2 regions of the Janibacter sp. UYMM211 genome follow, and region 2 is predicted to be linked to the other one. Evidence: predicted binding sites of a transcription regulator. Region 2 holds the regulator's gene; the other holds the start of a gene.
What was found. The regulator HrcA, encoded in region 2, represses chaperone genes, less so after heat shock. The targets are predictions, from matches to a motif close to TTNGCACTCGNNNNNNNCGAGTGCNAA.
Positions count from the first base shown of each region.

Region 1 (10,266 bases), on a different contig from region 2:
GAGACGAGGGGCTGGCCCGAGATGATCTGCTCGAGACCGCTGACGACCTGCGCCCGGTCGGCCCCGTCCTCGAGGAAGACGAAGGTCGAGCTGTCCGCCTCGGGCGCCCCGAGGGCGGAGAGGGTGTCGAGGCTGACGAGGACGTCGGGCTGGCTGCCCGGGTTGGCGTAGATGCCCGACACCGTGAGCTCGCGGGACTGCCCGCCGAGGCTGACCGTCACGGGGTCGCCGGGCTGCAGGTCTCCGGCCCGGGTCGCCGAGATCAGCACGGTCGAGCCCGACAGGTCCGCGTCGCCGCGCTGGATGTCGATGGTCTGGATGCGCTCGACGGTGGCCGGGTCGACGGCCTGGACGAAGCGCCGCTCCCCGTCGACCTCGAGCGGCGCGTAGCGCACCGACGAGACCTCGGCGACGCCCGGCACCTCCGCCGCCTCGGTGGTGAGGGTGTGCGAGAAGGGCTGGTTGACGGCGTTGGAGAGCACGTAGTCGGCACGGAAGCTGTCGGCGATCTGCTGGTCGACCGTGGCCTTCGTGCTCGAGGCGAGCACGCCCATGAGCGCGACGAGGGTCATCCCGATCATCAGGGCCGAGGCCGTCGCCGCGGTGCGGCCGGGGTTGCGGATGGCGTTCTGCTCCGCCATGTGCCCGATCGGGCCGAAGACCCGGCGGTAGACCCAGCCGAGCGCGCGGATGAGCGGGCGCCCGACGAGCGGGGAGAGGAAGGCCAGGCCGAGGAGCATCCCGACCGTGCCGAGCCCCACCCAGACGAGCTCGTCGGTGTCGACGACGAAGAGCCCGGCGAGGAAGGCGGCGACACCGAGCACGAGCACCGCGACCTCGAGGGCCAGACGCACGGGTCGCGTACGGGTCGACTCGCTCGTCTGCTCGCGCATCGCCTCGACCGGTGCGACCGAGCCGGCCCGGCGGGCCGGGACGTAGGCGGCGAGGACCGTGACGAGGACCCCGACGGCGTACGCCGCGACGACCGTCCGCGGCGCGAAGATCAGCCCGGACCCGCTGAGGTCGAGACCGAGGAGCGAGAAGAGCCCCTGGATGCCCAGGGCGAGGAGCACGCCGACGACGAGGCCGACGGTGGACCCGACGAGGCCCACGACGAGCGCCTCGATCATCACCGAGCGGGTGATCTGGCCCCGGCTCGCCCCGATCGCGCGGAGCAGGGCCAGCTCGCGCCCGCGCTGGGCGACGAGGATCGAGAAGGTGTTGACGATGATGAAGGAGCCGACGAGCAGGGCGATGCCGGCGAAGACGAGCAGGAAGGTCGTGATGAAGCCCAGCGCCTCCTGCACCTGCGTCGCCGTCCGCTCGGCGACGGCGGCGCCGGTCTCGGCGGTGTACCCCTTCGGGGTGATCGCGGCGGCCTCCTTCGCGACGTCGGCGGGAGCGGCGTCGTCGGTCGTCGTCAGCCACACCGAGCTGTAGACGTCCTTGCCGTCGAGGAAGTACTTCTGGGCGCTCTTGGTGTCGAAGACCGAGATCGAGGCGCCGACGACTCCCCCTTCGCCGAACTCGAGGATGCCGACGAGCCTGGCGTCGATCTGCGGGTACTGACCGGCGGTGACCATCTCGACGTCGTCGCCGAGGCTCAGCCCCGCGCGCTCGGCGGTCTGCGCGTCGATGGCGACCTCGCCCTCGCGCTCCGGCGGGCGACCCTGGTCGTAGGTGACGACCTGACGACCCAGCTGGTTCGGCGCGTCGTTGTGGTTGAAGGCGAGCGCCGGCGCCCCCTGCCCGCCGACGACGTTGCCGTTCTCGCCCACGACGAAGACGCCGAAGGCCTCGACGTTGCCGTCGACGCGTGCGACCCCGTCGAGGTCCTCGAAGCGGGCCACCTCGGCCGCGCTGATCGTCGCGGTGGAGAAGCCCTCGCCGGAGTCGGACGCGGCGACGACGACGTCGCCGACGGTGCCCTCGGTGATGCCCTCGAAGGCCCGGCCGAGGGTGTCGGTGAAGATGAGCGAGCCCGCGACGAAGCCGACGCCGAGGACGACGGCGACGGCCGAGAGGAGCAGCCGCAGCTTGCGCGCGAGCAGCGACGTCAGGGCCGCGCGGATCATCCCTGGGTCCCCGTGCGCGCCGAGAGCGCCATCATCGCGTCGAGCACCGACTCCCGCGTCGGCTGCCACACCTCGTCGACGACCCGGCCGTCGCTGAGGATGAGCACCCGGTCGGTGTGGCTCGCGGCGACGGGGTCGTGGGTGACCATGACGATGGTCTGCCCGAAGTCGTCGACGCTGCGACGCAGGAAGGCGAGGACCTCGGCCGAGCTCGTCGAGTCGAGGTTGCCGGTCGGCTCGTCGGCGAAGATGATCTGCGGCCGGCTGACGAGCGCCCGCGCGCACGCGACGCGCTGCTGCTGACCGCCGGACAGCTCGGAGGGGCGGTGGCCGAGACGGTCCTCGAGCCCGACGGTGCGCACGACGTGGTCGAACCACTCCTGGTCGGGCTTGCGCCCGGCGATCGTCATCGGCAGCAGGATGTTCTCGCGGGCCGAGAGCGTCGGCACGAGGTTGAAGGCCTGGAAGACGAAGCCGACGCTGTCGCGCCGCAGCCGGGTGAGGGCCTTGTCGCCGAGCCCGGTGATCTCGACGTCGCCGATCCGCACCTGCCCCGACGTCACCGAGTCCAGCCCGGCGAGGCAGTGCATGAGGGTGGACTTGCCCGAGCCGGACGGGCCCATGATCGCGGTGAACTGCCCCGCGGTCACCTCGATGCTCACGCGGTCGAGGGCGACGACGGTGGCGTCTCCCCGGCCATAGGTCTTCGTCAGCTCGGTCGTGCTCGCGGCGACATCGGTCGTCATGGGTGGTCCCCTCCTCGGTGGCCTGACGAGCCTAGGGGGCACCCCTGCGGCACCGACCATGTCATCTGTCACGCACCGCCCGGGGCGTCCCGGTGGGTCGACCCGGGGGCGAGCCGAGCGACGACGGGGGGATCCCCCTTCGCCCGCTCCTAGAGCTTGACCTGAGCCCCCATGGTGATCGTGCGGCCGAGCGGCAGGTTGAAGTAGTCGGTGGGGTCGGCGGCGTTGTGCGCGAGCGCGATGAAGAGACGCTTGCGCCACGGGTGCATCCCGGGCCGCTGGCTCTGGTGCACGGTGATCCGCGAGAGGAAGTACGTCGTGCCGTCGAGGTCGATGTCGAGGCCCTCGTCCCGCGCGATCGCCAGCCCGGCGGGGATGTCGGGCTCCTGGCTGAAGCCGTAGCGCAGCAGGACGTGGCTCACGTGGTCGTAGGGGTTGCCGAGGTCGTCGACGACGACCCGCTCGGAGTCGGGGACGAAGGGGACGTTGAGGGACTGCGTCGTGACGATGACGACCTCGTCGTGCAGGACGTGGTTGTGCTGGAGGTTCTCGCGCAGCGCGAGCGGGGTCGTCTCGGCGTTGGGGTGGAGGAAGACAGCCGTGCCGGGCACGCGCAGGATCTTCGTGCTCGTCGCGACCTCGTCGAGGAAGGTGCTCAGCGGCATCTCGAGCTTCTCGCGGCGGGTGGTGACGAGCTCGCGGCCGCGACCCCACGTCGTCATCACCGTCGCGAGGGTGCACGCGACGAGCAGCGGCAGCCACCCGCCGTGCAGGACCTTGGCGATGTTGGCGCTGAAGAAGAGCAGCTCGACGGTGCCGAAGACCCCGGCGAAGAGGACGACCTTCGGGGTCGACCAGCGCAGCGCCGCGACGGCGTAGACGCTGAAGAGCGAGGTCGTGAGCAGCAGGTCGAGGGTGACGGCGACGCCGTACGCCGTCGCGAGGCGCTCGGAGTCGCGGAAGGTCACCATGAGGATCATGACGCCGGCGAAGAGCAGCCAGTTCACCGACGGCACGTAGATCTGCCCGCCCGAGCTCTCGCTCGTCTGGCGCACGGTGAGGCGGGGGAAGAAGCCGAGCCGCTCGGCCTGGCGGGCGACGGAGAAGGCCCCGGAGATCACCGCCTGGCTGGCGATGATGGTCGCCAGCGTCGCGAGGACGACGAGCGGCAGCTGGGCCCAGCCCGGCGCGAGGTGGAAGAAGGGGTTGGCCGTCTCGTGGCTGTCCTGCATGACCAGCTGGGCCTGCCCGAGGTAGTTGAGGGTGAGGCACGGGAAGACGAGGAAGAACCACGCACGAGCGATTGGGGGCCGCCCGAAGTGCCCCATGTCGGCGTAGAGGGCCTCGGCACCGGTGATCGCGAGGACGACCGCGCCCATCGCGACGAAGGCGACGAAGGGGCGGTCGAGGACGAAGAGGGCCGCGTGGTGGGGCGAGAGCGCGAGGAGGACCTCGGGGTCCTGGACGACGTGCCACAGCCCGAGCCCGCCGAGGGTGAGGAACCACACGACCATGACCGGGCCGAAGAAGCGCCCGACGCTGTGGGTGCCGAAGCGCTGGACGCTGAAGACGACGACGACGATCACCGCGGCGATGGGCACGATGTAGTCCGACAGGGCCGGTGCGGCGACGCGCAGGCCCTCGACGGCCGAGAGCACCGAGATCGCCGGGGTGATGAGGCTGTCGCCGAAGAAGAGCGAGCCGCCGAAGACGCCGAGGATCATCGCCAGGGCGAAGCGGCGACCCCCGGGGCGCACGCTGCGGCGGGTGAGGTGGGCGAGCGACATGATGCCGCCCTCTCCGTCGTTGTCGGCCCGCAGGATGAAGCCGAGGTACTTGATCGAGACGACGAGCGTCACCGACCAGAAGATCATCGACACGACGCCGAAGACGTCCTCCTGCGAGGCGCCGACGATGCCCCCGTCGAGGGCGAAGACGGTGCGCAGGGCGTACAGGGGGCTCGTGCCGATGTCGCCGAAGACGACGCCGAGGGCGGCCAGGACGAGCCCGGCGGCGCCCCCGTGATGTGTGCTGCCGTCGCGCTCGACGGCACCAGGTGCTGAGGTCACGGAGGAGGACAGTACGCCTGCCGGGACGACGAAGGGGTGGACCCCCCAGATCTGGGAGGTCCACCCCTTCGTCAGCGGTGGTGCGGTGTCGGTGGTCTCGAGGCTCCTCGCAGAGCTCGTCGCACCTCGACCAGCGAGGAGGGGGGCTCGATCAGAAGCCCATCCCACCCATCTCGTCGCCACCCGGCATCGCCGGGGCGGCCTTCTCGGGCTTGTCGGCGACGACGGCCTCGGTGGTGAGGAAGAGCGCCGCGATGGAGGCGGCGTTCTGCAGCGCGCTGCGGGTCACCTTCGCCGGGTCGATGATGCCCGCGGCGATGAGGTCGACGTACTCGCCGGTCGCGGCGTTGAGGCCGTGACCGGAGGGCAGGTTGGCGACCTTCTCGGAGACGACGCCGCCCTCGAGACCGGCGTTGACCGCGATCTGCTTGAGCGGGGCGGAGGCGGCGACGCGCACGATGTTCGCGCCGGTGGCCTCGTCACCCTCGAGGGACAGACCCGCGAAGGCGGCCTCGGTCGCCTGGAGCAGGGCGACGCCACCACCGGCGACGATCCCCTCCTCGACGGCAGCCTTGGCGTTGCGCACGGCGTCCTCGATGCGGTGCTTGCGCTCCTTGAGCTCGACCTCGGTGGCCGCGCCCGCCTTGATGACGGCGACGCCGCCGGCGAGCTTGGCGAGGCGCTCCTGGAGCTTCTCGCGGTCGTAGTCCGAGTCGGAGTTCTCGATCTCGGCCTTGATCTGGTTGACCCGACCGGCGATCTGGTCCTGGTCGCCCGCGCCCTCGACGATCGTCGTCTCGTCCTTGGTGACGACGACCTTGCGCGCACGGCCGAGCAGGTCGAGCTCGGCGGTGTCGAGCTTGAGGCCGACCTCCTCGGAGATGACCTGGCCACCGGTGAGGATGGCGATGTCGGCGAGCATGGCCTTGCGACGGTCGCCGAAGCCCGGGGCCTTGACGGCGACGGACTTGAAGGTGCCGCGGATCTTGTTGACGACGAGCGTCGACAGGGCCTCGCCCTCGACGTCCTCGGCGATGATGAGCAGCGGCTTGCCCGACTGCATGACCTTCTCGAGCAGCGGCAGCAGGTCCTTGATCGAGCCGATCTTGGAGTTGGCGATGAGGACGTAGGGGTCCTCGAGCACGGTCTCCATGCGCTCGGTGTCGGTGACGAAGTAGCCCGAGATGTAGCCCTTGTCGAAGCGCATGCCCTCGGTGAGCTCGAGCTCGAGACCGAAGGTGTTGCTCTCCTCGACGGTGATGACGCCTTCCTTGCCGACCTTGTCCATCGCCTCGGCGATCTTGGACCCGATCTCGGGGTCGGCGGCGGAGATCGAGGCGGTGGCCGCGATCTGCTCCTTGGTCTCGATGTCCTTGGCCATCGACAGGAGCTGGTCCGAGACGGCCGAGGTGGCCTTCTCGATGCCGCGCTTGAGCGCCATCGGGTTGGCCCCGGCGGCGACGTTGCGCAGACCCTCGCGCACGAGGGCCTGGGCGAGGACGGTGGCCGTCGTCGTGCCGTCACCGGCGACGTCGTCGGTCTTCTTCGCGACCTCCTTGACGAGCTCGGCGCCGATCTTCTCGTACGGGTCGTCGAGCTCGATCTCCTTGGCGATCGAGACGCCGTCGTTGGTGATCGTGGGGGCGCCCCACTTCTTCTCGAGGACGACGTTGCGGCCCTTGGGGCCGAGGGTGACCTTGACGGCGTCGGCGAGGGTGTTCATACCCCGCTCGAGACCGCGGCGGGCCTCTTCGTCGAAGGCGATGAGCTTTGCCATTCGGGTGGTCCTCCACACGAGTTGGTTGGTGGTGACCGGGAGGTGCCCGCGACGGACGGACCCCTTCGCACGGCTCACGTCGCCGCGACGTCGAGGACCTCACCTGCACCGGTCGGTTCTGTCACTCTCACGAGGAGAGTGCTAATGCCGATATTGGCACTCTCGACCGTCGAGTGCAAACGCCGTCGAGGCCCGCGAGACGCGCCCCGGTGCATGACGACGGGGCGGCCCGCCCCCTGCGGACCACCCCGTCGTCGTGCGTCCAGGTCAGGCGCGCTCGTGCCGGTGGATGCCCGAGCCCTTGCGCTCCTCGTAGCGGACCGTCGCGCCCTGCAGCTCTCCGGAGACCGTCGCCTCCACCGACCGGGTGACCGACCCGGGGTACCAGCCCCCGACCTCCTCGTCGCCGTACGCGCGCAGCGTGAGGTCGGCGACGAGCGAGGTCTTCTCGGTCTGGACGAGCCCCACGACCCGCGCCGAGCGCATCGTGCTGCTCACGCGGTAGTCGGAGCGGTCGTAGGTGAGGAAGGTCGTGCCCCGGTAGACGCAGCGGCTCGAGGTCCAGCTGTTCGTGATCCGGGCGCCGGAGGGGCAGTAGTAGGACTGGATCTTCGCGGCGTGCCGGGGGTCCGACATCCCCTCGATGTCGGTGACGAGGCGCAGGCGGTGCTGGTTGCCCTTGATGACCGGGCCCATCGCACCGTCGAGGACGGTCTGCACGCTCACGTGCTCGGCGACGACCTCACCGGAGGCGTGCTGCTGCGCGGTGGCCGAGGCCGCCGGGAGGGCGGTGAGAGCGGTGACGCCGACGGCGATGGCGGCGAGCTGCGTCTTCATGATCTGGTCCCCTGTCTGGTCGGAGAGCGTATCTCGCTCCCTCGTAGACCAGGACGCGGCAGGTCGAGGACCGGTTGGTCACGGGTGCGTCACGGCCGTGACGGCCGGCACGCGGTGGCCTCAGGCGCGCTCGAGCGCCGCCCGCATCTCGCCATCGGCCTCGCTCGTCACGGGGTCGGCGAGGTCGGCGACGAAGACGGCGACGACCTCGCGCCCGGGGTTGCCCTCGAGCTCGGCGCGCACCCGACGCCAGTCGGCGAGGTTCGGGTGCTCGACCTCGGTGCAGGCCTGCGCCGGCTCGAGCGAGGTGATCGCAGCGTCGAGGTGAGCGGTCGTCAGCGGCACGGTGGCCGTCGAGCCGTCGTGCCCGATGACCGTCGCGAGGACGACGGCGGCCAGGCCGTGACGCCCGCCGACGGGGTTGAGGTGGCCGATCTCCCACTCGGGGTCCGAGGTCGCGGGGCTGAGCGCGACCGCGAAGGTCACCGGCTCGCGCCAGCCGTCGATCTCGCCGGCGAGGTGCTCCTTGATCGCCGCGAGGCCCTGCGTCGTGCTCCAGTCCAGCTCGCTCATGCCCCCACCCTGCCGCACGCGCGGGCTGGGCAGCGCGAAGGGGGACCCGTGGGTCCCCCTTCGTCGGCGGTCGTGGCCGGTGGTCGGCTCAGGCGTCGAAGCCGAGCCGGCGCGCGCTGCGGCTGCGCTGGCGGGCCTGGCGCATGCGCCGCAGCCGCTTGACGAGCATCGGGTCCTCGGCGAGCGCCGCCGGGTTGTTGATGAGCGCGTTGAGCACCTGGTAGTAGCGCGTGGAGCTCATGTCGAAGAGCTCCTTGATCATCTGCTCCTTGGCGCCCTGGTAGGTCCACCACTGGCGCTCGAAGGCGAGGATCTCGCGGTCGCGGTCGCTCAGCTGCGCCGACGGGCTCTGCGTCTGCTGCTGGGAGGCGGGTGTCACGGGTGACCTCTCGTGGACGGCGGGGACTGCCCGCGCAGCCTATCGCGCGAATGACACGCATGTCATTCGTCCGGCGTGGCGGCTGGACACCGTCTCACCAGCCGTGCTCACTCGTCACACGAGCCCCGGCGGTCACTCGCGCATCGTGTCGAGGATGGCGTCGATGTCGTCCTCGGTCGTCTGCGGGTTGACGATCGCGAAGCGGGCGAGCGTCTCGCCGGCGTGGGTCGTCGGGACGACGAAGGCGAACTCGTCGCCGAGCATCCGGTCCGACCAGGCCTGGTAGTCGGCGGGCTTCCAGCCCAGACGACGGAAGACGACGACCGACAGGTCGCGGTGCCGCACGAGCTCGAGCTCGGGCCGGGCGGCGATCTCGCGCTCGGCGTGCCGGGCCACCTCGAGCGTGCGCTCGACGGCGTCGGTGTACGCCCGGGTGCCGTGCGTCGCGAGGCTGAACCACAGCGGCAGCCCGCGAGCACGCCGGGTGAGCCCGACGGAGTAGTCGGTGGGGTTCCAGTCCGGCGCCTCCGTGAGGATGTCGAGGTAGCCGGCCTTCTGGGTGTGCGCCGCCCGGGCCAGGAGCGGGTCCCGGTAGAGCAGGGCGCAGCAGTCGAAGGGGGCGAAGAGCCACTTGTGGGGGTCGACGATGAAGGAGTCGGCCCGCTCGACGCCGGCGAAGAGGTGGCGCACGCTCGGGGCCGCGAGACCCGCGCCGCCATAGGCCCCGTCGACGTGGAACCAGATGCCGAGGTCGGCGCAGACCTGGGCGACGGCCTCGAGGTCGTCGACGACGCCGAAGTTCGTCGTGCCGGCCGTGGCGACGACGGCGAAGAAGCTCTCGGGCCCCTCGCGCTCGAGCACCTCGCGCAGGGCGGGACCGGTGAGCCGCAGGTCGGCGTCGGGCTCGACGGTGACGAGCTCGGCGTCCATGACGTCGCACGCCGACTGGATCGAGGAGTGCGCACCGGCGGTCGCGGCCACTCGCCACGGGCGCAGGGTCGGCGAGCCCTCGGAGGTCGCGCTCGCGGCCCGGGCCCGGGCGCTGTGCCGCGCCGCGACGAGCGCGGAGAGGTTGCCGATGGTGCCGCCGGGCACGAAGGCACCGCCCGCCTGCGGCGGCAGGCCGGCGAGGTCGGCGATCCAGCGCAGCGCCTGATTCTCGGCGAAGACCGCGCCCGAGCCCTCGAGCCAGGACCCGGCGTAGACCGAGGAGGCGCCGACGACGAGGTCGAACATCGCGGCCGCGTCGCTCGGGGCGCACGGGATGAAGGAGAGGTAGCGGGGGTGGTCGACCGACAGGCAGGCCGGGGCGAGCACCTCGGCGAAGATGTCCATCGCCCGCTCGCCCCCGAGCCCGTCCGGGGTCACTGTCTGGCCGGCCCGGTCGAGGAGCTCCTCGGGGGTCAGCGTGTAGTCGAGCGGCACCGGGTCGAGCTTGAGCCGCCCCTCGGCGTACTCGAGGACCTGGCGGCCCAGCCGCTCGATGGTCGCGTCAGTCTGGCCATGCATGGGGCGCACTCTACGAGCACTCCGGGCGCGACGTCGCCCGTCCTGCTCAGACCTCGAGCGCGCGGCGCACGAGGGCGAGCCGCTCGGGCACGAGGGTGAACCACGCCCACTGGCCGCGCCGCTCGCGGGTGAGCAGGCCGGCGTCGACGAGGACCTTGAGGTGGTGGCTCACGGTGGGCTGGGCCAGCCCGAGCGGTGCGGGCAGGTCGCACGCGCAGACCTCCTGCTGCGGCGAGCAGCGCACGACGCCGAGGATCTGCAGGCGCACGGGGTCCGCCACGGCCTTGAGCAGGCGGGCGAC
Region 1 is NZ_JBEPOY010000001.1:1,075,899-1,086,164, forward strand. Features, by position in the region: gene ABIB53_RS04975 (ABC transporter permease) at 1-2,075, opposite strand, end outside; gene ABIB53_RS04980 (ABC transporter ATP-binding protein) at 2,072-2,821, opposite strand; gene ABIB53_RS04985 (potassium transporter Kup) at 2,971-4,890, opposite strand; gene groL (chaperonin GroEL) at 5,042-6,667, opposite strand; gene ABIB53_RS04995 (hypothetical protein) at 6,935-7,504, opposite strand; gene ABIB53_RS05000 (hypothetical protein) at 7,625-8,077, opposite strand; gene ABIB53_RS05005 (DUF3263 domain-containing protein) at 8,166-8,456, opposite strand; gene ABIB53_RS05010 (pyridoxal phosphate-dependent decarboxylase family protein) at 8,589-9,965, opposite strand; gene ABIB53_RS05015 (ArsR/SmtB family transcription factor) at 10,012-10,266, opposite strand, start outside.
Region 1: groL (chaperonin GroEL) is a predicted target of HrcA. The motif match lies at 6,786-6,812, and genes of this name have one in related genera.

Region 2 (12,610 bases):
CCGCACGAGGATCTCGGTGCGGGGGAACTGGCGCTCCATCGTGCGCAGCAGCTCGTCGCGCGGGCCGAGCAGGGCCACGGGGGTGACCGAGTCGGGCAGGACGATCACCTCGTCGACGGTGCGCTCCCCGAGCGTGTCGGGGGCGGGCGCGGCGTCGGGCAGGGAGTCGAGGGCGGAGAGGTCGGGACGAGAGTCGTCAGTCATCAGGCCTGCAGTCTACGGGGGCGGGCAGTGCGGGTGGGCTCGAGCGGGACCGGGTCAGCGCCACCGCGAGCGGGCGCTGAGCACCGCGATCGCGGCCGGTCCGGCGGTCGAGGCGCGCAGCACGCCCGGCCCGAGCCGCACGGGGGTGGCGCCGGCGGCGACGAGCTGGTCGACCTCGACCGGGCTGATCCCACCCTCGGGACCGACGAGGAGCAGCACGTCGCCGTCGGCCGGCAGCTCGACGGCGGCGAGCGGGGTCGCCGCGTCCTCGTGGAGGACCAGCGCGACGGCACCCTGCTCGACGCGGGCGAGGAGCTGCTTGGTCGAGATGGGCTGGGCCACCTCGGGGGTGCGGGCGCGACGGGACTGCTTGGCCGCGGCCGTGACGACGTTGACCCACTTCTGGTGCGACTTGGCGACCTTCGGGCCCCGCCAGCGCACGATCGCGCGCTCGGACTCCCACGGCACGACCTCGTCGACGCCGAGCTCGGTGGCGGCCTCGACGGCGTCCTCGTCGCGGCCCCCCTTCGCCAGGGCCTGGACGAGGACGAGGCGAGGGCTCGGTTGCGGCTCGTCCCGGCGGGCCTCGACGCGCACGACGAGCTCGGCGGCGTCGGCCGCCTCGACCGTGCCGAGGACCGCCTGGCCGGCGCCGTCGGCGACGATGACCTGCTCGCCCGGGGCGATCCGGCGCACCGAGACCGCGTGCCTGGCCTCGGCGCCGCCGACGCTGACGTGCGCGCCGGGGGCCAGGTCCTGCAGGCTCCCCCGCTCGACGTGGAAGAGCGGCGCGGTCATCGGCTCAGCGGCCCTTGAAGGCGTGGCGCAGCTTGCCCATGAAGCCGGAGTCGACGTCGGCGAGCTGGCCGCTCGGCTCGGTCTCCTCGCGGGCGACGGCGAGGTCGCGCAGCAGCTGCTCCTGCTCGGCGTCCAGGCGAGTGGGGGTGCGCACGTCGGCGTGGATGACGAGGTCGCCGCGGCCGCTGCCGCGCAGGTGGGTGACGCCGAGCCCCTCGAGGACGATCGTGTCGCCGGGCTGCGTGCCCCGGGCGATCTCGACCTGGCGGTCGCCGTCGAAGGTCGCGAAGTTGAGCGTCGTGCCGAGCGCGGCGGCCGTCATCGGCAGCTGGACGGAGGCGTGCAGGTCGTCGCCCTGACGCGTGAAGGTCGGGTGCGGGGTGACGCGCAGCTCGACGAAGAGGTCGCCGGCGGGGCCACCGCCGATGCCGACCTCGCCCTCGCCGGAGAGGTGGATGCGCGTGCCGGTGTCGACGCCCGCGGGGATGCGGATGCTCATCGTGCGGCGGGTGCGCACGCGGCCCTGGCCGGAGCACTCGTGGCAGGGGTGCGGGATGACCTCGCCGAAGCCCTGGCAGGCCGCGCACGGGCGCGACGTCATGACCTGGCCGAGGAAGCTGCGCTGGACCATCTGGACCTCGCCGCGACCGCCGCACACCTCGCAGACCTTACGGCTCGTGCCGGGCTGGGCGCCGTCGCCCGAGCACGTGCTGCAGCGCTCGGCGGTGTCGATCGTCAGGTCCTGTGTGCCGCCGAAGACCGCTGTCTCGAGGTCGACGGACAGGGCGACGAGACCGTCCTGGCCGCGGGTCTGGCGCGGACGCGGTCCGCGACCGCCGCCGGCCGCCTGGCCGAAGAACTGCTCCATGATGTCGCTGAAGGAGAAGCCCGCGCCGAAGCCCTCGTGCGCGCCGCCGTAGGGGTCGGAGCCCATGTCGTACTGGCGGCGCTTGTCCTCGTCGCCGAGGACGTCGTAGGCCTGGCTGACACGCTTGAACTGCTCCTCGGCCTCCTCGCCGGGGTTGACGTCCGGGTGCAGCTTGCGGGCGAGCTTGCGGTAGGAGCGCTTGATCTCCTCCGGCGTGGCGGAGCGGTCGACGCCCAGGTCGGCGTAGTAGTCGTTCACAGCGGTGGGGGTCCTGTCGATCAGGGGTCGGGGGACGAAGGGGGTGCCCGGCGTCAGCCGGTCGTGATGATCCGGGAGAGATAGGTGGCGACGGCCCGGACCTGGCTGATCGTCGCCGGGTAGTTCATCCGGGTCGGGCCGAGCACGCCGACGTGGCCGACGAGCTCGTCGCCGGCGCCGTAGCCGGTCGAGACGACCGAGGTCGTCTGCAGGCCCGAGACGGGGTTCTCGCTGCCGATGCGCACGGCGACCTCACCGGTCTGCTCGGCCTGGGTGCCGAGCAGACGGAGCAGCACGACGTGCTGCTCGAGGGCGTCGAGCACGGGCTCGAGGGTGAGCGGGAAGTCCGAGGGGGTCCGGGCCAGGTTGGCCGTGCCGGCGAGGGTGACGCGGCTCGCGCTCTCCTCGCGGGCGGCCTCCTCGATGGCGGCGAGCACCCCGTCGGTGAGGCTGGAGCGGGTGCGCTCGTCGTCGTCGAGGGTGCGCAGGGCGGTGACCGCCTCGCCGAGCCGGCGCTCGGTGACGACGGCGTTGATCTGGGTGCGCGCGGTCGCGAGCTCGTCGGCACCTGCGGTCGTCGTGTAGTCGGTCTCGGTCGTGATGACCCGCTGCTCGACCCGGCCGCTGCCGGTGATGACGACGACCATGAGCCGGCTCGAGGACATCGGCACGAGCTCGACGTGGCGCACCGTGCTGCGGGTGAGCGAGGGGTACTGGACGACGGCGACTTGCCGGGTGAGGGTCGCGAGGAGGCGCACGGTGCGGTCGAGCACCTCGTCGAGGGCATCGGCACCCTCGAGGAACTGCGCGATCGCGGACCGCTCGGCCCGCGACATCGGCTTGAGCGTCGAGAGCTGGTCGACGAAGGTCCGGTAGCCCGCGTCCGTCGGGATGCGGCCCGCGCTCGTGTGCGGGGCCACGATGAGCCCCTCGTCCTCGAGCGCGGCCATGTCGTTGCGGACGGTCGCGGCGCTCACACCGAGCTGGTGGCGCTCGAGCAGCGCGCGCGAGCCGACGGGCTCGCTCGTGTGGACGTAGTCCTCGACGATCGCGGAGAGGACGGCCATGCGTCGCTCGGTGCTCACGGGCTCTCCCTTCGCTCATCCGGTCGGTACGGCCCGCCGAGGCGGGCTCCCCCGCCCTGGCACTCTCGGGCACTGAGTGCCAAGTCTACGGGCGAGGACGGCATTCCCCAATCGCGCACGCGTGTTGCGGCGAGCACGGGCGCCGCGGCCGACTAGCCTCGCCCGACGTGAGCGACCGCTACGGATCCGACGTCCTGTCCGGCGACTGGCGCAGCGCGGGCAAGCCCCGCAGCCGCGAGGTCGAGGCGACCCCGGACCTCGTCGTCGAGGACGTCGAGACCGGCTGGGTGGGCGCGGTCGTGCGGGTCGAGAAGGCCGGCGGCATGCACGTCGTGCACCTCGAGGACCGCCGCGGGGCGGTCAAGGCCTTCCCCCTCGGTCCGGGCTTCCACCTCGACGGCGCCCCGGTCGTCCTCACCGCGCCGAAGGGGGCCGGACGGGCCGCCCTGGCCCAGCAGCAGCAGGCCTCGGCCCGCACCGCGTCGGGCTCGGTGGCCGTCGCCGACCGCACCGCGCGCGTCGCCCGCGGGTCGCGGATCTTCGTGGAGGGGCGTCACGACGCCGAGCTCGTCGAGAAGGTGTGGGGCCATGACCTGCGCGTCGAGGGAGTCGTCGTCGAGATGCTCGACGGCGTCGACGACCTCGCCGGGGCGATCCGGGACTTCGCGCCCGGGCCCGGGCGCCGGATGGGCGTGCTCGTCGACCACCTCGTGCCCGGCTCCAAGGAATCGCGGATCGTCGCGAAGGCGTCGGGGATCTCCCCCTTCGCCCCCCACGTCCTCGTCCTCGGTCACCCCTTCGTCGACGTCTGGCAGTCCGTGCGACCGCAGCGTCTCGGGATGGACGCCTGGCCGACCATCCCCCGCTCCGTGGAGTGGAAGCGCGGGATCTGCGCCCACCTCGGCTGGGCCCACGACGACCAGGCCGACATCGCCCGCGCGTGGAAGCAGATCCTCGGCACCGTGCGCAGCTACGCCGACCTCGAGCCCTCGCTGCTGGGGCGAGTCGAGGAGCTCATCGACTTCGTCACCGCCCCTGACGCCTGAGCCGGTTTATCGGGTGACCCGATAAACCCCGGGTCCGCATGAGTAAGAAACTCATGCGAAGCCGGGGTTTCTCGGGTCACCCGAGAATCTTGTGACTCGGGTCAGTCCCTCGGGCCCCCGGCGACGTAGATGACCTGGCCCGAGACGAAGCCGGCCTCGTCGGAGCACAGGAAAGACGCCGTCGCGGCGATGTCCTCGGGCTGGCCGACGCGCTGGACGGGGATCTCCTTGGCCGAGTAGGCGATGAAGTCCTCGAAGGGGACGCCGACGCGCTCGGCGGTGGCCGCCGTCATCTCGGTCTGGATGAAGCCCGGGGCGATGGCGTTGGCGGTGACGCCGAACTTGCCGAGCTCGATGGCGAGGGTCTTGGTGAAGCCCTGCATGCCGGCCTTGGCGGCCGCGTAGTTGGCCTGGCCGCGGTTGCCCAGCGCCGAGGTCGACGAGAGGTTGACGACGCGCCCGTGCTTCTCCTGCGTCATGTACGCCTGGCACGCCTTGGTCATGAGGAAGGCACCGCGCAGGTGCACGCCCATGACGGCGTCCCAGTCGTCGAGGGTCATCTTGAAGAGCAGGTTGTCCCGGATGATGCCCGCGTTGTTGACGAGCACGGTCGGCGCGCCGAGCTCGGCGGCGATGCGCTCGACGGCGGCGGCCACCTGGGCCTCGTCGGAGACGTCGGCGCCGACGGCGATCGCCCGGCCGCCGGCCGCGGTGATCTCCTCGACGGTGCCGGCGCAGGCGCTCTCGTCGAGGTCGACGACGGCGACCTGGTGCCCGTCGGCCGCGAGACGGACGGCGACGGCCCGTCCGATGCCGCGGGCGGCTCCGGTGACGACGGCGGTGCGCTGGGTGCTCATGGGCGTGGTGTCCTCCTGGTCGTGGGTGGGTGCACCACGCCACGGGGGCGACGGTGCGCCCTATGCATAACAGACACCGCGGGCGAAGGGGTCAGCCGCGCCGCCGGAAGCGGTTGATCGCCTTGCCCCGGATCTGGGGGACGAGGATGGCGGGCTCGGTCGGCAGGACCCAGCCCAGACGGCGGGCCAGCAGGCACACCCCGGCACCGACGAGCACCCCGCCGGGGGCGGAGTACGGCCCGACGACCTCGCGCAGGACGAGGTAGGTCAGGGCGCCGGCGAGCGCGGCCGTCGCGTAGAGCTCGGAGCGGCGGAAGATGCTCGGCACCTGGCCGAGCATGACGTCGCGCACCGCCCCGCCGCCGACCGCGGTGAGCACGCCGAGCAGGACCGCGGGCAGCGGGCTGATGCCGGTGAGGAGCGCCTTCTGCGTGCCGGCGACCGCCCACGCCCCGAGCGCCAGCGCGTCGACGTAGGGGAAGACCTGACGCCACCGCCGCCCCTCGAAGCGCACGAGGAAGGCCAGCCCTGAGGCGACGAGCGCGCACCCCAGATAGGCCCCGTCGGTGAGCGCGATCGGGGTCTGGTTGAGCAGCACGTCGCGGATCGCCCCGCCACCCAGCGCCGAGATCATCGAGATGATCGCGAAGCCGACGGGGTCGAGGTTGAACTGGCGAGCCACCGCCGCACCGAGCAGGGCGTTGGTGACCACGCCGAGGAGGTCGATGCTGCGCAGCACCTGGGCGATGAGCTCCTGCTGCTCGCTCACGCCGCTCCCCCGAGCAGCGTGTGCACGACGGTGTCGGCGAGCAGCCGGCCCCGGCGGGTGAGCACGACGCGACCGCCGACCGCGGCCCGGCCGTCGACGAGGCCGCTCGCGACGAGACCCGCGACGGCACGTCGGGCGCCGGGCTCGAGCGCGCTCGTCGCGACCCCGTCGACGAGCCGCACCCCGAGGAGGAGCTCCTCGTCGGCGCGCTGCGCGTCGGTGAGCACCTCGCGGGCCGCCGCGGGCGAGGAGCCGTCGTCGAGGCGCCCGGCCCACGCGGCGGGGTGCTTGACGTTCCACCACCGCGTGCCGGCGACGTGGCTGTGGGCACCGGGCCCGACGCCCCACCAGTCGTCGCCGCGCCAGTAGGCGAGGTTGTGCCGGCAGCGGTCCTGCGGCGTGCGCGCCCAGTTGCTGATCTCGTACCAGTCGTAGCCCGCGCCGGCGAGCAGCTCGTCGGCGAGCTCGTACTTGTCGGCCTCGTCGTCACCGGTCGGCAGGGGCAGCTCGCCGCGGCGCACGCGCGCGGCGAGCCTCGTGCCGTCCTCGACGGTGAGGGCGTAGGCCGAGACGTGGTCGGGCTCGAGGGCGAGCGCGGCCTCGAGCGAGGCGCGCCAGTCCTCGAGGGTCTCCCCCGGGGTGCCGTAGATGAGGTCGAGGCTCACCGCTAGACCCGCGTCGCGCGCGCCCGCGACGGCCCGGGCGACGCCCTCGGGGTCGTGTGTGCGGTCGAGGGTCTTCAGCACGCCGGGACGGACCGACTGCATGCCGACCGAGACCCGGGTGACCCCGCCGTGGGCGAGCTCGGCGAGGGACGAAGGGGTGACCGAGTCCGGGTTCGCCTCGGTCGTCACCTCGGCGTCGGCAGCGAGCCCGAAGCGCTCGCGGATGCCGTCGAGCACGACGACGAGATCCGCCGACGGCAGCAGGGTCGGGGTCCCCCCGCCCAGGAAGACGGTGCTCACCGGACCCGGCGCAGCACCTGCCAAGCCGAGCACGTCGCGGGCGAGGTCGAGCTCGCGCAGCGCGCCCTGGGCGAAGGTGGCCCGGCTCGACCCGGGCGGGCCGTCCTGGCCGCCGAGCTCGGAGGCGGTGTAGGTGTTGAAGTCGCAGTAGCCGCAGCGCACGGCGCAGAAGGGCACGTGGACGTACATCGCGAGCGCGCGCCGCCCGACCGCCTCGGCACTGGCGTCGGGCAGCCGGCCGTCGCGGGGCGCGGGGTCGCCGTCGGGGAGCTGTGGCACGGGGTCCATCGTCCCCCACCGCGGCCGGTGCTCGCGCCCGCGCCCGCCCCTGCGGGTGGTCCGCACCCCGGGCCGGGCGACCTACGGTCGGCAGATGAGGACGGTCAGCCGCTGGACACCCGCCGGGCCGGACGCCGTCTGGTCCGTGCTGGCCGACGGGTGGACCTACCCGGGCTGGGTCGTCGGCGCGTCACGCATGCGGGCGGTCACCCCCGGGTGGCCGGGAGCAGGTGCCCGGCTCCACCACTCCGTGGGCAGCTGGCCCTGGCTGCTCGACGACGAGACGTCCGTGCGAGAGGTCGACCCCGGCCGCCGCCTCGTCCTGCGTGCTCGTGCCATGCCCCTCGGTGCGGCACGCGTCGAGATCACCCTCCACCCGCAGGCCCAGGGCACCCGGGTCGAGATGCGCGAGGACGCCGAGAGCGGCCCCTCGCTCCTCCTGCCCTCACCAGCGCGCCAGCTCGGCATCGTGCTGCGCAACCGCGAGGCGCTGCGCCGTCTCGCCCTGCTCGCCGAGCGGGCGGGGCGGGCCACGGGCTAGCCGCGGCCGCCCCCCGGGGCGGCCTGCCGGCGTGAGGGCGCGGCGCGCTCCCCCCGTAGGGTGGCGGCATGACGCAGCCCCGCTGGATCGAGCTCGACGGTGTCGTCAACATGCGAGACGTGGGCGGCCTGCCGACCCGGGACGGCGGGCGGCTGCGCGAGCGCCGCCTCATCCGCAGCGACAACCTCCAGGACCTCACCGAGAGCGACGTGGCGCACGTCGTCGACGTGCTCGGCGTCACCGACGTCGTCGACCTGCGCACCCACGACGAGCTCGACGAGACCGGCCCGGGTCCGCTGCGGCGCACGGCGGTCGCCCATCACCACCACACCTTCTTCCGCACCGTCGGCGGTGACCTGCGCGACCTCATGGTCCTGCGCGAGGAGGAGCAGCCGGTCAAGGACGCCTCCTACTGGAGCGCCCACTACCGCGGCTACCTCGAGCACCGGCCCGACTCAGTCGCGGGGGCTCTCGGCCGGGTCGCCGACGCGAAGGGGGCGGCGCTCGTGCACTGCGCCGCGGGCAAGGACCGCACGGGCACGATCGTCGCGCTCGCCCTGTCCGTCGCGGGCGTGCCCGACGAGGAGATCGTCGCCGACTACGTGCTCACCGCCGAGCGCCTGCCCCGGATCATCGAGCGGCTCCAGGGCACCGGCTTCTACAGCCGCCTGCGCGACCGGCCGATGAGCGAGCAGGAGCCGGTGCCGGAGGCCATCACCGGTCTGCTCGACTCCGTCGCGGAGCACGGCGGGGCGCGGGCGTGGTTGCGCGACCAGGGGTGGAGCGCCGAGCAGGTCGAGCGGCTGGCCGCCCGCCTGCGCGACTGAGCGCCCCGACGACCGGGAGGGTCACCCCTTCGCGGGCTTGTCCGAGACGTAGATCGGGATGACGCCCTGCACGACGACGACGCCGTCGGTGCGCACGGCCTTGACCCGCACGTCGATGTCGAAGGGGGCCTCGCGCTCCCAGTCCGAGGGGGAGGTCTCGGCGACGCACAGCAGGTCGGTCGTCGACTTCTGCAGGTACTCGACCTGCAGGCCGCGCGGGAGCCACCGCTGGTGGTCCGGGCAGGTCGCCTCGGCGACGAGACCCATCGCCGCCTCGAGCCCGTTGCACACGGCGATCGCGTGCAGGGTCCCGATGTGGTTGTGCACCCGGCGGCGGTTCTTGATCGTCAGCTCGGCCCGGTGCGGACGCACCTCGCGCACCTGCGGACGCACCGTCCAGAAGTACGGGGCGAACCGGGCGTACGCGAGCGAGAAGAGCCGTGTGCCTCCCGGGTAGCGGGTCAGGCGTCGGTAGAGGGCGTAGGTCTGCTGGGCCACGGGGGCACCCTACGTCCTCGCCCGGCGGCTACTTCTTCGCCTTGTCCTTCGTCGGCTCGTCGGAGGACAGCGCGGCGACGAAGGCCTCCGGCGGCACCTCGACGCTGCCGATGTTCTTCATCCGCTTCTTGCCCGCCTTCTGCTTCTCGAGCAGCTTGCGCTTGCGCGAGATGTCGCCGCCGTAGCACTTGGCGAGCACGTCCTTGCGGATCGCGCGGATCGTCTCGCGGGCGATGACCCGGGCGCCGATGGCGGCCTGGATCGGCACCTCGAACTGCTGGCGCGGGATGAGGTCCTTGAGCTTGCCGGCCATCATCGTGCCGTAGGAGTACGCCTTGTCCTTGTGGACGACGGCGCTGAAGGCGTCGACGCCCTCGCCCTGGAGGAGGATGTCGACCTTGACGAGGTCGGCCGCCTGGTCGCCGGCCTCCTGGTAGTCCAGCGAGGCGTAGCCGCGGGTCTTGGACTTCAGCTGGTCGAAGAAGTCGAAGACGATCTCCGCGAGCGGGAGGGTGTAGCGCATCTCGACGCGGTCCTCGGAGAGGTAGTCCATGCCACCGAGCTGGCCGCGCTTGCCCTGGCAGAGCTCCATGATCGCCCCGATGAACTCGCTCGGGGCGAGGATCGTGGCCTTGACCACCGGCTCGCGGACCTCGGCGACCTTGCCGTACGGGAACTCGCTGGGGTTGGTCACCTCGATCTCGGTGCCGTCGTCCATCGTCACCTGGTAGACGACGTTGGGCTGGGTCGAGATGAGGTCGAGGTCGAACTCGCGCTCGAGGCGCTCGCGGACGATCTCGAGGTGGAGCAGACCGAGGAAGCCGACACGGAAGCCGAAGCCGAGGGCCGCGGAGGTCTCCGGCTCGTAGACGAGCGCCGCGTCGTTGAGCTTGAGCTTGTCGAGCGCGTCGCGCAGGTCCGGGTAGTCCGAGCCGTCGATCGGGTACAGGCCGGAGAAGACCATCGGCTTGGGGTCCTTGTAGCCGCCGATGGCGTCGGTGGCCGGCTTGGCCATGTTCGTCACCGTGTCGCCGACCTTGGACTGGCGCACGTCCTTGACCCCGGTGATGAGGTAGCCGACCTCGCCGACGCCCAGGCCGTTCGAGGGCTTGGGCTCGGGGCTGATGACGCCGATCTCCAGCAGCTCGTGCGTCGCCTTCGTGCTCATCATCGCGATGCGCTCGCGGGGGTTGAGGTTGCCGTCGACGACGCGGACGTAGGTGACGACCCCGCGGTAGGTGTCGTAGACGGAGTCGAAGATCATCGCTCGGGCCGGGGCGTCGGGGTCGCCCACCGGTGCGGGCAGGTCGCCGACGACGCGGTCGAGGAGGGCCTCGACCCCTTCGCCCGTCTTGCCCGAGACCTTGAGGACGTCCTCGGGGTCGCAGCCGATGAGGCCGGCGAGCTCGGCGGCGTACTTCTCGGGCTGAGCGGCCGGCAGGTCGATCTTGTTGAGCACCGGGATGATCGTCAGCTCGTTCTCCATGGCCAGGTAGAGGTTGGCCAGGGTCTGCGCCTCGATGCCCTGCGCGGCGTCGACGAGCAGGACCGCGCCCTCGCACGCGGCGAGGCTGCGCGAGACCTCGTAGGTGAAGTCGACGTGCCCGGGGGTGTCGATCATGTTGAGGCAGTAGGTCTGGCCCTCGAGCTCCCAGGGCATGCGCACGGCCTGGCTCTTGATCGTGATGCCGCGCTCACGCTCGATGTCCATGCGGTCGAGGTACTGCGCGCGCATCTGCCGCGCCTCGACGACGCCGGTGATCTGCAGCATGCGGTCGGCCAGGGTGGACTTGCCGTGGTCGATGTGGGCGATGATGCAGAAGTTGCGGATCTGCTGCGGCGGGGTCGCGTGCGGCTGCAGCGCCTTCGTGGCCATGGGTGACACGGGGGAGACTCAACCTCGTCGATGGGCGGCGATGGATCAGCGCTCATCATCGCACCTCCCAGCCGACCCACGAGAACGCGACCTAGGCTCGCCCCCGTGACCGCAGCCGCCGAGCCCGCCGTCGACGGGGTGCCCGCCTCCCCCTTCGGCCGTCGCACCCTCCTCGCGGAGACCGCCCTCGTCCTGCTCGTCTCGCTCGGCGCGAGCGCCATCTGGTCGCTCCTGCGCATCGTCTCGCTGCTCACCCAGGGCGGGCTGTCGGGGGTGACGACGACGATGAACTCCTCGGCCTACCCCGACCGGCCGTGGCTCGACCTCGTCCACCAGCTCGTCGGCGTCGGGCTCGGCGTGGTGCCCGCCCTGCTCGCTCTGCACCTGCTCACCCGGGAGGACCGGGACGCGCCGCACCGGATCGGCGCCGACCTGCGCCGCCCGGGCAGCGACCTGCTGCGCGGCGTCCTGCTCACCGCTGCCGTCGGCATCCCCGGGCTCGCCTGGTACCTCGGGTCGCGGGCGCTCGGCATCAACACGACGGTGGCCGCCGCGGACCTCGCGCCGGTGTGGTGGGCCGTGCCGGTGCTCGTCCTCGCCGCGCTGCAGAACGCCGTGCTCGAGGAGGTCGTCATGGTCGGCTACCTCTTCACCCGGTGGACCCAGGCGGGGTGGGGCCGGTGGCGGGTGATCGTCGTCAGCGCGCTCGTCCGGGGCAGCTATCACCTCTACCAGGGCTTCGGCGGCTTCGTCGGCAACGTCGTCATGGGACTGCTCTTCGGCTGGCTCTACACCCGCACCCGACGGGTCGGCCCGCTCGTCGTCGCGCACACGCTGCTCGACGTCGTCGCCTTCGTGGGGTACACCCTGGCCCGCGACCACCTGGGGTGGCTGCGATGATCCTGCCCGGAGCGGCCTGACACCGGCCGCCGACGACAGGGGAATCCCGATGAGCTCGCAGTGGCCACCCGCGCCGGGGACTCCCCCGGCCGCCTACCCGCCCGCCGGACGACGGCCGCGCGGCCCCGCCGACCCCCGTGGTCCCCGGCACGGCCAGCGTCTCGCGGTGCGGCGCGGGGTGCGCCACCCGCTGGAGATCCTCTGCCTCGTCCTGGCGGTCGTCGCCTCGCTGATCTACCTGGGTTTCGCGATCTTCGAGATCGTGCAGGCGATCGGTGACCGGCGCGAGCCGAGCACCTACGCCGTGATCCTCGTGCTCGCCCCGGTCCTCGTGTGGTTCGCCCGTGGCCTGCTCTTCGCGCAGATCCGCCTTCGTGGCGTGCAGATCACCCCGACGCAGTACCCCGAGGCCTACGAGATCCTCGTGGAGGCGTCGGCGACCTTCGGGCTCGAGGAGCCGCCGCGGGCCTACGTCGTCGGGGGCAACGGGCTCATCAACGCCTTCGCCTCCGGGCACGGCTTCCGCCGCTTCGTCGTCGTGTACTCCGACCTCTTCGAGGTGGGTGGGCGCGCGCGTCAGCCGGACTCGCTGCGCTTCATCATCGGCCACGAGCTCGGCCACATCGCCGCCGGGCACACGTCGTACTGGCGTCAGCTGGGCACCTTCGCCTCGGCCTACTTCCCGCTCGTGGGGCCGGTCCTGTCACGCAGCCAGGAGTACACGTCGGACAGCTACGGGTACCACCTGTGCCCGCAGGGAGCGATGGGCGCGATGGCCACCCTCGGCGCCGGCAAGTACCTCAACGCCTCCGTCGACACGACGCAGTACTTCGGGCGGG
Region 2 is NZ_JBEPOY010000002.1:796,681-809,290, reverse strand. Features, by position in the region: gene ABIB53_RS08990 (PhoH family protein) at 1-204, opposite strand, end outside; gene ABIB53_RS08985 (16S rRNA (uracil(1498)-N(3))-methyltransferase) at 259-1,002, opposite strand; gene dnaJ (molecular chaperone DnaJ) at 1,007-2,128, opposite strand; gene hrcA (heat-inducible transcriptional repressor HrcA) at 2,182-3,213, opposite strand; gene ABIB53_RS08970 (DUF3097 domain-containing protein) at 3,381-4,259, shown strand; gene fabG (3-oxoacyl-ACP reductase FabG) at 4,361-5,116, opposite strand; gene ABIB53_RS08960 (trimeric intracellular cation channel family protein) at 5,208-5,885, opposite strand; gene hemW (radical SAM family heme chaperone HemW) at 5,882-7,138, opposite strand; gene ABIB53_RS08950 (SRPBCC family protein) at 7,224-7,670, shown strand; gene ABIB53_RS08945 (tyrosine-protein phosphatase) at 7,739-8,497, shown strand; gene ABIB53_RS08940 (hotdog fold domain-containing protein) at 8,519-8,995, opposite strand; gene lepA (translation elongation factor 4) at 9,024-10,871, opposite strand; gene ABIB53_RS08930 (CPBP family intramembrane glutamic endopeptidase) at 10,977-11,771, shown strand; gene ABIB53_RS08925 (M48 family metallopeptidase) at 11,821-12,610, shown strand, end outside.